Nitratireductor mangrovi: one gene and its partner. The protein of the gene in region 2 interacts with the protein of the main gene of each other region in a pairwise test. Links are inferred from orthologs where the notes say so. Each region holds a gene or a part of one and is shown on either strand. Other genes may lie near its edges.

Region 1 (7,266 bases), 830 kb from region 2 along the record:
GCGGTCGGCGGCATGCCCGACGAACAGCGCGTAGACGTCGCTCTCGTTGTATTCCTTGAGAACGTAGAAGTTCGGCGTCACGATGAAAGCCGGGCCGTGGCGCCCCGCCGGCATCATCAGATATCCGACCCCGCGCGCCTCGTGATCGGGAAACGGTCGCCCGCCGACGCGCTCGATGCCCATTGCCGCCCAATCCGAAATGTTTCGGCCCCGGTCCGGTCCTTCTAGCGCGCAGGAAACGCCGTCCGGCACCGTCACCTCGAAGCCCCAGTCGCGACCGGTCACCCAGCCGTGGTTGCGCAGGTAGCTGGCGATCGAGGCCAGCGTATCGGCCTCCGAACTCCAGATGTCGATGCGCCCGTCGCCGTCGCCATCGGCGGCATGTTTCAGATAGGAACTCGGCAGGAATTGCGGCTGTCCGAGCGCGCCGGCCCAAGACGATTTCATCGCCCTCGGTGAAATCCTGCCGCGCTCGGCCATCACCAGGGCGGATAGCACCTCGACGCGGAACATGTCCTTGCGTGTCGACAGGAACGCCTTGGTGCCCAGCACCTCGAAGGCGTCGTGCGGGATCTTGGCGCGGCCGAACGCCGATTCGCGCCCCCAGATGGCGAGGATGATGCCGGCGGGCACGCCGTAGCGCTTTTCGATCGCAGCCAATGTCTGGCGATGCTTGCCGGCGCGCGACCGTCCGCCGGCCGTCACGCCGCGGACCGTGTTTTCGGCGAAATAGACCGCCGGTGAGCGGAACTCGGCCTGATGCTGCGCCTTCGGTGTGGTCGGCTTCTGGCCGGGCAGGACGAGGTCGGGCAGCTTCAGATTAGGCGAAACGCCGTCGAAGGCCGCATCGAAGGTCTGTCGCGACACGCCGTTCGTCTTGGCAGCCGGCCACAGATCGCTTTCGAGCCAGGCGCGGAACTGCTGGCCGATCGAGGCGGCGAGGGAAGGGGCCGCAAGCGAGACAACGAAGACCAGCACGAGCGCCAAGAGTGCCGGCAGGCGGGAAAATGGTGTCTGAGAACGCATCATGACAGTCTGGCCGATCCGCTCGAAGCCAGTCAAATCCGGGACCATCCTCAAAACGCTGTCCGCGATTTCAGTGCCGCCGACAGCGTGCCCTCGTCGAGATAGTCGAGTTCGCCGCCGACCGGAACGCCGTGGGCGAGTCGGGTCACGCGCACTTCGAGCCCCGAGAGCTGGTCGGTGATGTAATGCGCGGTGGTCTGGCCTTCGACGGTGGCGTTGACGGCCAGGATCAGTTCGCTCACACCGCCCCCGGCGACCCTGTCGATCAGCGCCTTGATGTTGAGCTCGTCGGGGCCGATGCCGTCGAGCGGCGACAGCGTGCCGCCCAGAACGTGATAGCGCGCATTCATGGCCCCGGCGCGTTCCAGCGCCCAGAGATCGGCAACGTCCTCGACCACGATGATGGTGGCGCCGTCGCGGCGCGGGTCGGTGCAGACCGTGCAGGGATCGCAGGTGTCGACGTTGCCGCAGTTCGAGCAGATGCGCACCGCGTCGACCGCTTCTGCCATCGCCGCCGCGAGCGGCGAGAGCAGCTGTTCCTTCTTCTTGATCAGTTGCAGCGCCGCCCGTCGCGCCGAGCGCGGCCCGAGGCCCGGCACCTTGGCAAGCAGCTGGATCAGGCGTTCGATCTCTGGGCCGGCGATTCGTTTCGACATGGCGAATGTCTAAGGCCAATCGGTCGCGGATTGAAGCGGCGACCGCATCCGTTCTGGCCAAAAGCGACACCGGCGCCGCGCGTCGGACTGGCGGCCGGTGTCACGGTCAGTCGTCGCCCTCGACGACCCGCAGCCTTAGCGACCCGGACTTGGTTTCCGCGACCTGGCTGACCCCGCGACTTTCTCCTTCGCCCTCGACGGTGCCCAATTCCAGCGCCTCGATCTTCTGGCCGCGCTTGGTGACCTTTTCCGTCGAGGTCAGGATCATGTCGATATCGCGGTTCGCCTGCGAGAAATGCGCCTGCAATTTGCGCACCCGGTCGTCGAGCCGGCCGACATCCTCCATCAGCCGCACCACCTCGCCCTGAATGAGGTGCGCTTGCTCGCGCATGCGGGCATCCTTGAGCACCGCCTGGATTACCTGGATCGACAGCATCAGGAGCGACGGCGACACGATGACGATGCGGGCGCGATGGGCGCGCTGCACAAGCGCCTCGAAATTCTCGTGGATCTCGGCGAAGATCGATTCCGACGGCACGAACATGAACGCCGTGTCCTGCGTCTCGCCCTGAATGAAATAGCGGTCAGCGATGGCCTTGATATGCACGTCGATGTCGCGCCGGAAGGCCTGTGTCGCCTGCTTCTCGGCATCGGGACTTTCGGCGTCGGCGGCGGCGCGGATGGCGTTCCACGATTCCAGTGGAAACTTGGCGTCGATCACCAGCGACGGCGCATCGTTCGGCATCCTGACCAGGCAGTCGGGACGGTTGCCGTTGGAAAGCGTGGCCTGGAACTCGTAGGCGCTCGACGGCAATCCGTCGGCGATGATCGCTTCCATGCGCGACTGGCCGAAGGCACCGCGGGTCTGCTTGTTGGCGAGAATCTGCTGCAGTTGCACCACCTGGCCGGCAAGCGACTGGATGTTGCCTTGTGCCGTGTCGATGACCGCGAGCCGCTCCTGCAGCTTCGAGAGGCTTTCGTGGGTGGCTCGGGCCTGCTCGCTCATCGACTGGCCCAGACGCCCGGTCATGGAGTCGAGCCGGTCCGAAATCGCCTTGTTGAGCTCGCCCTGACGCGCCCCGAAGACGTCGGCAATGGTCGCCATGCGGCCCTGCATCTCGGACTGCGCACGGGTGATCTCGGCCATGCGCGCTTCCGCCGCGCGGGCATGTTCAGCGGCTTCGGCCGCAGCCAGGGTGCGGGCTCGCGCACTGCGCCACAAGGCAATCGCCAGTCCTGCCAGAAGCAGGACGAGAACAGCCGCGCCGCCTACAAGCGCATGGCCGACAGTGATCGTCGAGTTGCCCAGCTGGGCGAGCGGGGCCGAAAAGATTGGCAGAAGCTGATCCATCACTCGACCCTAGCCGATTCGGTACCGGGTCAGAAGATCAAAACAGGAACAGGATGAATCGCGACAGTTGACGCCCTACAAGCCACCGACTACCTGAATGCCATGTCGCTCAAGCCGCTCATCCTTTTGCCCGACCCCGTCCTGCGCCAGGTCTCCAAGCCCGTGGAGCGCGTCGACGGGGGTGTGAGGAAGCTTGCCGACGACATGCTGGAGACCATGTATGACGCGCCGGGCATCGGACTTGCCGCGATCCAGGTCGGTGAACCGTTGCGCATGCTTGTGATCGATGTCTCCAAGGAGGAAGAGCCGCGCGAGCCGCGCATCTTCATCAACCCCGAGATCGTTGCCTCCGCCGATGAGCGCTCGACCTATGAGGAGGGCTGCCTCTCGATTCCCGACTATTACGCCGAGGTCGAGAGGCCGGCTGCGGTGACGGTCGACTACGTCGACATCGACGGCGAGAGAAGGCAGATCGAGGCCGAGGGCCTGCTCGCGACCTGCCTGCAGCACGAGATCGATCATCTGAACGGCGTGCTCTTCATCGACTACCTGTCGCGGCTGAAGCGCGACATGGTGGTGAAGAGGTTTCGCAAGCTGGCCCGCGAGCGCCCGTCCGGCCGTATGGTCGGATAGAAACTTGACGTCAGGCTCCTAAAGCCGTTTGAAGCGTGCGGCGCGCCGATTGTGCGGGCGCCATCTCTGGATAGGCCGGACGGGTACGCATGACTTTTCGCCTCATTTTCATGGGGACGCCGGACTTTTCCGTGCCGACGCTCAGGGCTGTCGCGGCTGCCGGGCATGAGATCGCGGCCGTCTATACCCAGCCGCCGCGCGCTGCCGGGCGGCGCGGGCTCGAATTGACGAAGTCGCCGGTGCATCGCGCCGCCGAGGAATTGGGCGTTGAAGTCCGTACCCCGGACACGTTGCGCGACAAGGACGAACAGCGGGCATTTGTCGATCTGGGCGCGGATGTCGCCGTCGTCGTCGCTTACGGCCAGATTCTGCCGCGCGCCATCCTCGACGGTACGCGGCTCGGCTGCTTCAATGGCCACGCCTCGGCCCTGCCGCGCTGGCGCGGCGCCGCGCCGATCCAGCGCGCGATCATGGCCGGCGCCAGCGAAACCGCGATGATGGTGATGAAGATGGAGGCCGGTCTCGACACCGGACCAGTGGCATTGCAACGGCGTGTGCCGATCGGTCCCGACATGACTGCTGGCGAACTGCATGATGTACTCGCAGCCGAGGGAGCCGAATTGATGGTGGCGGGGCTGGCGCAACTCGAAGCAGGCACGCTGACGCTAACGCCGCAGCCGGAGGAAGGCGTGACTTATGCGCGCAAGATCGACAAGACCGAGACCCGCATCGACTGGGCGCGTCCCGCCACCGAGGTGCACAACCATATTCGCGGGTTGTCGCCGTTGCCGGGCGCCTGGTGCGAAATGCCGATCGGCGGCAAGCATGAGCGCGTAAAGGTTCTCCGCTCGACGCTTGCGCAAGGGCACGGACTATCTGGTCAGGTACTCGATGCCGGCCTCAGGGTAGCCTGCGGCGAGGGTGCGGTGCGCCTGGTCGAACTGCAACGCGCCGGCGGCAAGCCGATGCCCGCGGAGGCGTTCCTGCGCGGCGTCGATGTCGGTGAGGGGGGCGAAATAACGTGAGCAAGATCACCGTCAGCCAGGCAGCCGATGCCGATCGCACCGCGATCTTCGCGCTCGAGCAGGCCGCGTTCGGTCGCCGCGACGAGGCCGAACTGGTCGAACGGATCGTCTGGGATGGTGACCGGGTCCTCGAACTGGTGGCCGAGCGGGACGGCGCGATCCTCGGACATGTTCTGTTTTCGCGACTTCACGTCGAAACGGAGAGAGCCCGGTTCGCCGCGGTCGCCCTGGCACCGATTGCCGTCTATCCGGATTTCCAGGGTGGCGGCATCGGTTCGGCGCTGATCGAGGAAGGGCACCGGCTGCTGCGCGAGGCAGGCGAGACACTCAGCGTGGTGCTTGGTGAACCCGGATACTACGGCCGCTTCGGCTACACGCATGAGCGCGCACGCGGTTTCGATAGCGACTATCAATGCGAAGCGCTGCAGGCGGTTGCATGGGACGACGAGGCGCCGCCGACGGGTCGGCTCGTCTATCCGCGCGCCTTCGCCGGCACCTGAGGCCTATGCCGCGCTACCGCATCGATATCGAATATGATGGCGCCGCCTATGCTGGCTGGCAGCGCCAGGCCGACCAGCCTTCCGTGCAGGGTGCGATCGAAAAGGCGATTGCCGGCTTCTGCGCTGAGGAGGTCAGCCTCCGCGGTGCCGGGCGAACCGACGCCGGCGTGCACGCCCTGGGCCAGGTCGCGCATTTCGACCTCGGCAAGGACTGGCCTGCCGATACGGTGCGCGACGCGACCAACGCGCACCTCGCCATGGCCGGCGAGACCGTGTCCATCCTTTCAGCCATGAGCGTGCCGGACGATTTCGACGCCCGCTTTTCGGCCATTGCGCGACATTACCGCTATCTGATCGTGAACCGCCGGGCGCCTCTGGCGCTTGATCGGGGCAAGGCGTGGCAGATCGCCAGGGCGCTCGACGCGGCGGCGATGCACGACGCCGGGCAACGCCTTGTTGGTCGCCACGACTTCACGACTTTCCGCTCGATCCACTGCCAGGCAAAAAGCCCGGAAAAGACACTCGACCGGCTCGACGTGACCCGTGATGGCGAGCGCATCGAGATCCGCGCCTCGGCGCGCTCCTTCCTGCACAATCAGGTGCGCTCCATGGTCGGCACGCTGAAACGGGTGGGCGAGGGTGCCTGGACGGCCGACGATGTAGAGGCGGCGCTCGAAGCGCGCGACCGCAAGGCGTGCGGTCCGGTGGCTCCACCCGGCGGGCTATGTCTCATGCAGGTCGATTACAGATACTGACCATTCACGGTGTCGCAGGCTCCTCCGGCACACCCCGGCCGAGTGCCGCGCGCGGTTTGGGCCAGTGTTCGGTCCGACCTGGCTGTACCGGCCGTTCCAGGTAGGTCGAAAGCACCACGTAGCTGCGTGTCCGCAACACGCCCGGCGTATCGTAGAGCCGCGCCAGAAGCCCTTCGAGCGCGTGCGGTCCTGCCGTCCGCACCTTCAAGAGCATGCAGGCGTCGCCGGCGACCGAATGGATTTCCTCGACTTCGGGATGCTGCGAAATGGCGATCAGTTCCGGCGTCTTGCCCCAGCCATGCGTATCGACATGAACGAAGGCCAGGAGCGGCTTGTCGACGGCCTCCGCGTCGATCTGCGCGGCGGTGTTGCGTATGGCGCCGGAACGGCGCAGGCGCTTGACACGCTCATGCACGGCAGGTGGCGAAAGTGCCACCCGGTCGCCGAGTTCCGAATAGCTGAGCGTCGCGTCCTCCACCAGCAGGCCTAAGATTTTTCGGTCGGTGGCATCGAGAGTCCGCCCCGCCTCCGGCTTTTGCCGAATGCCATCTGTTTTTACGTTCATTCTGCAAATTCCAGTTGTTGCTGAAGATTGTTCGGTCATGATGCCCTCATGTCGAAGATAGATCAAGCTTTCCTCCCTGCTGGTTCGGCGCCGCAAGCCATTCCCCGGAAGGCCTTCCTGTTGACCGCTTGCGTCGCCGTGGTTGGCAGCAACTCGCTGGCGCTCGGGCCGATCGCACCGGAGGTCGCAAGGGGATTTGGTGTTTCGGTCCCCGCCGTGATGACCGCGTCGGCGGGTTTCGGATTGGCGACAGCGGCGAGCGCGCTGTTCCTTCCGCGGCACATCGATCGCATCGGTTCGCATCGTGTGCTGCGCCATGCCCTCGCACTGCTCGCGTTGGCGCTTCTGCTGAGCGCTGCCGCGCCAACGGTCATGATGCTGGTCGTCGCGCAACTGCTCGCGGGCATTGCCGCCGGCGTAGCCCTGCCGGCCATCTACGCCACCGCCGCAGCGATCGCGCCGCGCGGCCGCGAAAGCGAAACCATTGGCGTGGTACTGACCGGCTGGACCCTGAGCATGGTCGCCGGCGTGTCGCTGTCGGCCGTCATCGCAGATGCTGTCCACTGGCGTGCCGTCTTCGCGGCGGTCGCGTTCCTGGCGCTGGCAGCCTTCGCGGCAATGGCGTTGTCGAGGAACGACGACGCGGGCTCGGGCACGGTGGCACCGCCGCCACTTCAGGCGCTGGCGATTCCGGGTGTCGCGCCGCTGCTGGTTGCGTGCTGCGCCTTCATGGCTGCCTTTTACGGGATCTACGG
Region 2 (6,551 bases):
AGACGCAGCTTGGCACCGGGGCGATGGGCGACGCGATCCTCGAGAAGTTCCTGGCGCTTTCGGCCTGAGGCCGACGCTCAGGACGGGACCGGACCCCACCGGTTGTCGTTCTTCTGCGAGGGGATCAGGCAGAAGACGAGGATGATGAGGTTGCCGACGGTCGGGATGAAGCCGAGCAGGATGAACCATCCCGACAGGCCGATATCGTGCAGCCGGCGGATCGTCACTGAAAGCGACGGCAGGATGAGCGCCAAAAGCAGGACGCTCGTCAGGCCGATGGTGAGAACGGGTTCGTCGCTGTCGAGATTGCCGACCATGGCGTCGACGATCAGCCCGCCGAAGATGGCGACGACCAGAAACAGGAACATGAACAGGGCAAAACCCCAATACTCGCGGCGCGGCGCGCGGCCGGAAAAGCGCAGATAGTTGCCGGTCACGCAGGCAAGGAAGTGACCGAACAGCGAGCGCCGGCCTTGTTGGGGTGCATCGGCTGCGACCTCGCCATCGATCGGCGCGGCGACATGTGCCGGCGCGGCCGGCGCCCCCGCGCCCCCGGTCACGATCACCTCGTGCGCGCGGTTGCCCTCGGTGGTGAATTCGACGGCGACGCCCTTGACGGGGCGGGAGGGCGTCGCAAGGTCGGCGCTGGCGAAGTGATAGCGGTTGCCGTCATCGCCGTTGATGAAGCCGATGCCGCGTTCGGCGTCGAAATAGAGCACTTCCCCACGCATGCCTGCTGCCCATGGTCGCCAATGTCGGGCGCCAGTTTCCGCCCCGCAGGCGGGATGTCAACGTCGCGGGTCGCGGTTACCAGGCATCGATGAAGCGCGGAGCCGGCCCGGAACCAGCCCTTCCTGGCGAAGAAAGGGCGCGGAGTACCCAGCGGCGGGTCTCCGCGGGATCGATGACCGCGTCGAATTCGACCAGGCTCGCGGCGTTGGCCGCCTTGCCGCGTTCATAGGCACGGGCGACCAGCTTGTCGAAGAGCGCCTTGCGCTTGTCTTCATCTTCGATTGCGGCCAGTTCGGTGCGGGCGCCCAACCGCACCGCACCCTCAAGTCCCATGGCGCCGACTTCGCCTGTCGGCCATGAGACCGTGAAGCGCGAGCGATGGAAGCTGCCGCCGGCCATTGCCTGCGCGCCGAGGCCGTAGCCCTTGCGCAGGATGACCGTGCAAAAAGCGCCGCGGAAATTCGCGCCGGCGAGGAAGAGCCGGCCGGTGTGGCGGACCTGGGCCTGGGCCTCGATCTCTGGTCCGACCATGAAGCCGGGTGTGTCGCACAGTGACAGCATCGGCAGACCGAATGCGTCGCAAAGCTGCAGGAAGCGGGCGGCCTTGTCGCAGGCCTCGGGGTCGATCGCCCCGCCGAGATGCAGCGGGTTGTTGGCGATCAGCCCGAGCGGCTTGCCGGCAATGCGGATCAGCGCCGTCACCATGCCGGGGCCGAAGCCGGCGCGCATTTCGAGCACCGAACCGCTGTCGGCGAGCGTTTCGATCACCTTGCGGATGTCGTAGGCGAGTTGGCGGTCCTCCGGCACGGCGACGCGCAGATGGTCTTGGTCGGACGTCGTCCACTCGGCCAGTTGGCCCTGGAAGTAGCCGAGATATTTCTTGGCCACCGCGACGGCTGCCGCCTCGTCCTCGACCAGAAGATCGGCGACGCCGTTCTTCCATTGCGCTTCTGCCGCCCCGATCGATTCGGGCTCGAAACGACCCAGGCCGCCGCCTTCGATCATGGCCGGGCCGCCCATGCCGAGATTGGCGTCGCGGGTCATGATGACGAGATCGGCGCAACCGGCGAAGGCGGCGTTGCCGGCAAAGCAGCGGCCGGCAACGATCGCGACCCGTGGTGCGCGACCCGAAAGCTGGGCGAAACGGTAGAAACTCGGCACGTCGAGGCCGGAAAAGCTGATGTCGGAAAGATCGACATCGTTGGGCCGGCCTCCACCGCCTTCTGCGAAGACCACCAGCGGGATCGGGTCGTCACGCAGGACGCCGAGCAGGCGATCGATCTTCTTGTGGTGGAAGTAGCCCTGTGTGCCGGCCATGACGGTGTAGTCGACCGCCATGACGGCGCATGCAGAGGCCACCTCGCCGAAGAGCCCCGCATTGACCGTGCCGATGCCTGTGATGATGCCGTCGGCGGGCGATTTTTCGCGCAGCGTCTCGATCGCGAACTTGCGCCGCTGCGCCGCCACTGCGAGTGCGCCATATTCAACGAAGCTGCCGGGGTCGACCAGATCGGCGAGATTGGCGCGGGCGGTGCGCATGCCCTTGGCCTGTCGGCGCGCGACAGCCTCGGACCGGGCGCTATCTTCCAGGGCCGCGTGCTTGTCGACGATGTCCTCGAGCAGGCGCGGTGTTGAGATTTCAGCCGAAGCCGTCCCGCCCTGACTGTCCGTGTTCTCCTCGGTCCGCCGCAGGCGAACGAGTATGGTGCCCGGCTCGAGGATGTCACCTTCGCGCGCGTTGACAGCGTCTATCAGGCCGCCAGCCGGCGCATGGAACTCCTGCCGCATCTTCATGAGTTCGGTGGTGGCGAGCAGTTGCCCGTTACCGACGCGGTCGCCGGCAGCAACGAGGATGGAGGTCACCACGGCCGACGTTTCCGACTTGATGTCGATCATGTCCTGCCTGTCGCCGGTCATGCGTCCCTCCCGTCTGTCTTGCCACGCCACCTTAGCCGGGATCGTGCACGTTTGAACGGTTTTTGGACCGCCTGATCAGAGAAAGCCGATGAACCGGCCGCAAATCAGGACGCCGAGCCAGAGCATGAGCGACAGTGCGGCCTGTGCGCGGACGGTCGCGCCGGGGTTGCTGTACGCCGACCGGGACGAGGCGAGCTGCCGTCGGAGCAGCAGCATGTTCAGCCCGGCGGCGAGGATCACGACCAGCTTGAGCAGAAAGGCGGGGTTGGCCACATATTCGCTGGCGCGGATGGTGAACATGGCAAGGCCGGTCGCCGCCGCGCCTGCAAAGCCGGCGAGTGCGAAACCGTGCAGCCGGCGCACGAAATCCTTCGTGTCGAATTCGCGCAGGAAACCGAGCAGGCGCAGGTCCATCAGCGCCACGGTGGTGATCAGGACGCCTATCGACAGGATGTGCGTTGCGTTGACCAGCGGATAAGCGACGAAAGACCGCTTGAGCGCGGCCACCGGCGGCAATCCCTCGATCCAGATCAGGAGATCCAAGGGGGCGTCAGCTCAGGACGGCGCGCGGTTCGGGTAGACGTCGTAGGTCTGGCCGTTGACGATGATGCGGACCGCCTTCATGCGCCTCTCGTTGGAGTCGAGCGAGCGGTTGCCGATCGCGGTCACCTCGTCGCCCGCCCTGGCGACATCCTCGGTGAAGCCGGCCGCGATGGTGCGCGACGGCGGCGCCAGTTCGACCCGCCAGATCTCGCCTTCGACATCGACATCAAGCGTGGCGTGCGGATTGCCGACATAGACGCCGGCAATGACGCCTTCGAGCTGGAAGAAGCCGTCCTCGGTCCACGACCAGCCATGATGGGCGAGCGCCGGATAGCCGGCAGCCAGGGCGAAAGCGCCAGCAGCGCCAGCCGCGATGATCAGCCTGCGGGAGATGGAACGCATGTGCTTGTCTCCTTTCAGGTTCCGCCCGCGTGGAACCTAGGCCGCCACCGCCTACCGTCAAATGAATTGAGGGTGATCGCCGCCGCACGTGCGATTGACTCTGCGGGCAGAACGGGTAGAAGCGATGCGTTTTGCGGAGCACGTCATGAGCAGCCCTGTTTCGGCAGCCCGACAGATGTCTGAGGCCGGTGTCGCCACCGGCGTCATCTCCTTGCGCGCTCTGTGCTTCACCTCGAAAACCCGGGCCAAAACGACCGCGACGACGGTCTGACCTTTCTCGGCCTTTCCGCCCTCCCCGGGTCTGGCCGGGGAAGCGCCCGCGGTGGCCGGCGGGTTCCTGAAAAGGACGGGGAGGCACAGGAGACAATCGAAATGGGTTTCAAGATTGCAGTCGCCGGCGCTACCGGGAATGTCGGCCGCGAAATGCTCAACATTCTCGAGGAGCGCGGCTTTCCGGCCGACGAGATCGTGCCGCTGGCGTCGCGGCGCTCGGTGGGTACCGAGGTTTCCTATGGCGACCGGACGCTGAAGGTGAAGGCGCTCGACAATTACGACTTCTCCGATACCGACATCTGCCTGATGTCGGCTGGCGGCAACGTGTCGAAGGAGTTTTCGCCGCGCATCGGCAGGCAGGGCTGCGTCGTCATCGACAATTCCTCGGCATGGCGCTACGACGCCGAGGTGCCGCTGATCGTGCCGGAAGTGAATCCCAATGCGGTCGACGGCTTTACGAAGAAGAACATCATCGCCAACCCCAATTGCTCGACCGCCCAGCTCGTGGTGGCGCTGAAGCCGCTACATGATGCGGCCGGGATCAAGCGCGTCGTCGTCGCCACCTACCAGTCGGTGTCCGGCGCCGGCAAGGAAGGCATGGACGAACTTTTCGAGCAGACGCGCGCGGTCTTTGTGGCCGACCCGGTCGAGGCGAAGAAGTTTACCAAGCGCATCGCCTTCAACGTCATCCCGCACTGCGACGTCTTCATGGAGGACGGCTCCACCAAGGAAGAGTGGAAGATGGTGGCCGAGATCAAGAAGATGGTCGATCCCAAGATCAAGCTGACCGCAACCTGCGTGCGCGTGCCGGTCTTCATCGGCCATTCCGAGGCGGTGAATGTCGAGTTCGAAAGGCCGATCACGGCCGAAGAGGCGCGCGAGATCCTGCGCGAGGCGCCGGGCTGCCTGGTCGTCGACAAGCACGAGGATGGCGGCTACGTCACCCCGCTGGAATCGGCGGGCGAGGACGCGACCTACATTTCACGCATCCGCGAGGATGTGACGATCGAAAACGGCCTCAGCATGTGGGTCGTTGCCGACAATCTGCGCAAGGGCGCGGCTCTCAACGCGGTGCAGATCGCGGAACTCCTGATCGCGCGCGGACTGATCACGCCCAAGAAGCAGGCGGCCTGATCAGGCCTCCGGATGGCGGGTCCTTTCCCAGAAGGTCAGTCCCGGCCGCGGTTCCAGCCGCGGCCGCGATCGCCGATCAGTTCGAAACCGTCTTCGGTCACGGCCACCGTGTCCTCCAGCTTGATGAAGCCGCGCGACGGGTGCAGCATGGTCGTCTCGACCGAGATCACCATGTTGGCTTCAAGCGGCCTGTCGGCGTCCACGCCTTCATAGGCCACCGGATGGTTGGTCATCAGGAACGGCGCCTCGTGGCTGATAAGCCCCATGCCATGAGCGAAGAAGTCGTTGCAGGCGGCGTTGGGCAGGGATTTCAGAACGCCGTCGGCGTGCGCGATCATGTCGGCGCCAGTGGCGCCGGCGCGAATCTTCGAGAACGCCGCCTGCTGCACCGTCTCGACCTCTTCGAGCAGGTCGCGAAGTTCGGAATCGGGCTCGCCGAGCACGCCCATGCGACACAGGTCACCGATATAGCCGTGATAGTTGCCGCCGGAATCGAGGGAGAGCACTTCACCCTTTCGCCAGGTTTGCGGTGAGACGGCGCGATTGTGGCTCGCGCCGACGGTGATCAGGCAATATTCGAACTGCAGGCCACGTTCGGTCTCCTCGCGGCGCAGCGCGTCGACCAGTTCGGCCTTGCTGGCCCCCTCGCCGTGGCCGGCAAAAACCGCCTGCATGGAATCGGTGATGAGCTCCGACGCCTTGCGCAGCCTGTCGAGCTCGGCCGGGGTCTTGATCGCACGAAGGCGCTCCAGAACCGAGGTGGCGTCGACGAAACGCGCGCCCTCGAGGCCAGAACGCAATGCATCGGCGGCATCGGACGGCAGGAAGGGCGGCTCGATGCCGATGCGGGCGCCGGCCTGGCCCAGCGCCTTAACGTGATCGATCGCTTCCGCCGCCGCGTCGACCGTTCCCCAGCAGGTCGTGCGCACCTTCGGCGTCCAGAACGGGTTGACCTGCTGCTCCATGCCCTCCATGCGGTTGCCGACATAGGCGGCGTTGCCGGGGCGGCCCTTTTGGTAGACGACAACCGGCAGGTAGCGGCTGTGGCCAATCGCCTCCATGGCGTGGAAGAAGATGTAGCGATAGCCGCCGAGCAGGTACTGGACGTTGTGCTTCGATGTCGCGAGCAAGACGTCGATGCCCGCTTCCTCCATCAGAGCATCAAGGCGCGCCTGATCGAATGGCGTGACGGCGCCCGTCGCGGCGGCCGGCTGGACGTTCATGAATTCCTCCCTCGGGAAGGCCGGCGCATGTGCCGGCAATCTGGTCCTACCAGATTGCCTCAACGATGCGGCGCGGGTCCAGAGGATTCTTCAGCCGGACGGCGCAAAATGCGAACGGCGGGCCCATGCCCGCCGTTCGAGATGCCCGGAAACGTCCGAAACGATCAGGACGTCGTCTCTTCCTTGTTTTCCGCTGCCGGCTCTTCGGCAGGCGCTTCCTCGGCCGGCGCAGCGGCAGCCTCCTCGACCGCGGCCTTTTCCTCGGCCAGCTTGGCGGCCAGTTCTTCCTCGGCCTGCTTGATCAGGGCCAGGCGCTCCTGCGCCTTC

What was found. The genes of interacting proteins can lie anywhere in the genome.
Region 1: the proteins of FQ775_RS18720 (region 2) and def interact in binary tests that used the Escherichia coli proteins (3 or more experiments, as listed by UniProt). The link is inferred for Nitratireductor mangrovi from one-to-one orthologs.

Annotation. Positions count from the first base shown.
Region 1 is NZ_CP042301.2:4,647,170-4,654,435, forward strand. Bases 1,903-4,900 are described here. They hold def (peptide deformylase), read left to right. Parts: upstream 1,903-3,135; coding sequence 3,136-3,666; downstream 3,667-4,900. Other genes in these bases: FQ775_RS22840 (DNA recombination protein RmuC), read right to left, coding at 1,903-3,033; fmt (methionyl-tRNA formyltransferase), read left to right, coding at 3,756-4,691; FQ775_RS22855 (GNAT family N-acetyltransferase), read left to right, coding at 4,688-4,900. Also shown: FQ775_RS22830 (lytic murein transglycosylase), read right to left, coding at 1-1,029; recombination mediator RecR, read right to left, coding at 1,077-1,682; more of FQ775_RS22840, read right to left, coding at 1,789-1,902; more of FQ775_RS22855, read left to right, coding at 4,901-5,191; tRNA pseudouridine(38-40) synthase TruA, read left to right, coding at 5,197-5,946; FQ775_RS22865 (Lrp/AsnC family transcriptional regulator), read right to left, coding at 5,951-6,511; FQ775_RS22870 (MFS transporter), read left to right, coding at 6,560-7,266. UniProt on the Escherichia coli protein: Removes the formyl group from the N-terminal Met of newly synthesized proteins. Requires at least a dipeptide for an efficient rate of reaction. N-terminal L-methionine is a prerequisite for activity but the enzyme has broad specificity at other positions.
Region 2 is NZ_CP042301.2:3,815,873-3,822,423, reverse strand. What follows is about bases 3,018-5,983. They hold FQ775_RS18720 (aspartate-semialdehyde dehydrogenase), read left to right. Parts: upstream 3,018-3,966; coding sequence 3,967-5,001; downstream 5,002-5,983. Other genes in these bases: FQ775_RS18715 (M24 family metallopeptidase), read right to left, coding at 5,037-5,983; FQ775_RS24130 (hypothetical protein), read left to right, coding at 3,740-3,865; FQ775_RS18725 (DUF6152 family protein), read right to left, coding at 3,205-3,594; FQ775_RS18730 (DUF6644 family protein), read right to left, coding at 3,018-3,192. In the rest of the region: leuB (3-isopropylmalate dehydrogenase), read left to right, coding at 1-68; FQ775_RS18740 (DUF805 domain-containing protein), read right to left, coding at 78-731; FQ775_RS18735 (carboxyl transferase domain-containing protein), read right to left, coding at 808-2,649; more of FQ775_RS18730, read right to left, coding at 2,725-3,017; more of FQ775_RS18715, read right to left, coding at 5,984-6,224; rpsP (30S ribosomal protein S16), read right to left, coding at 6,389-6,551.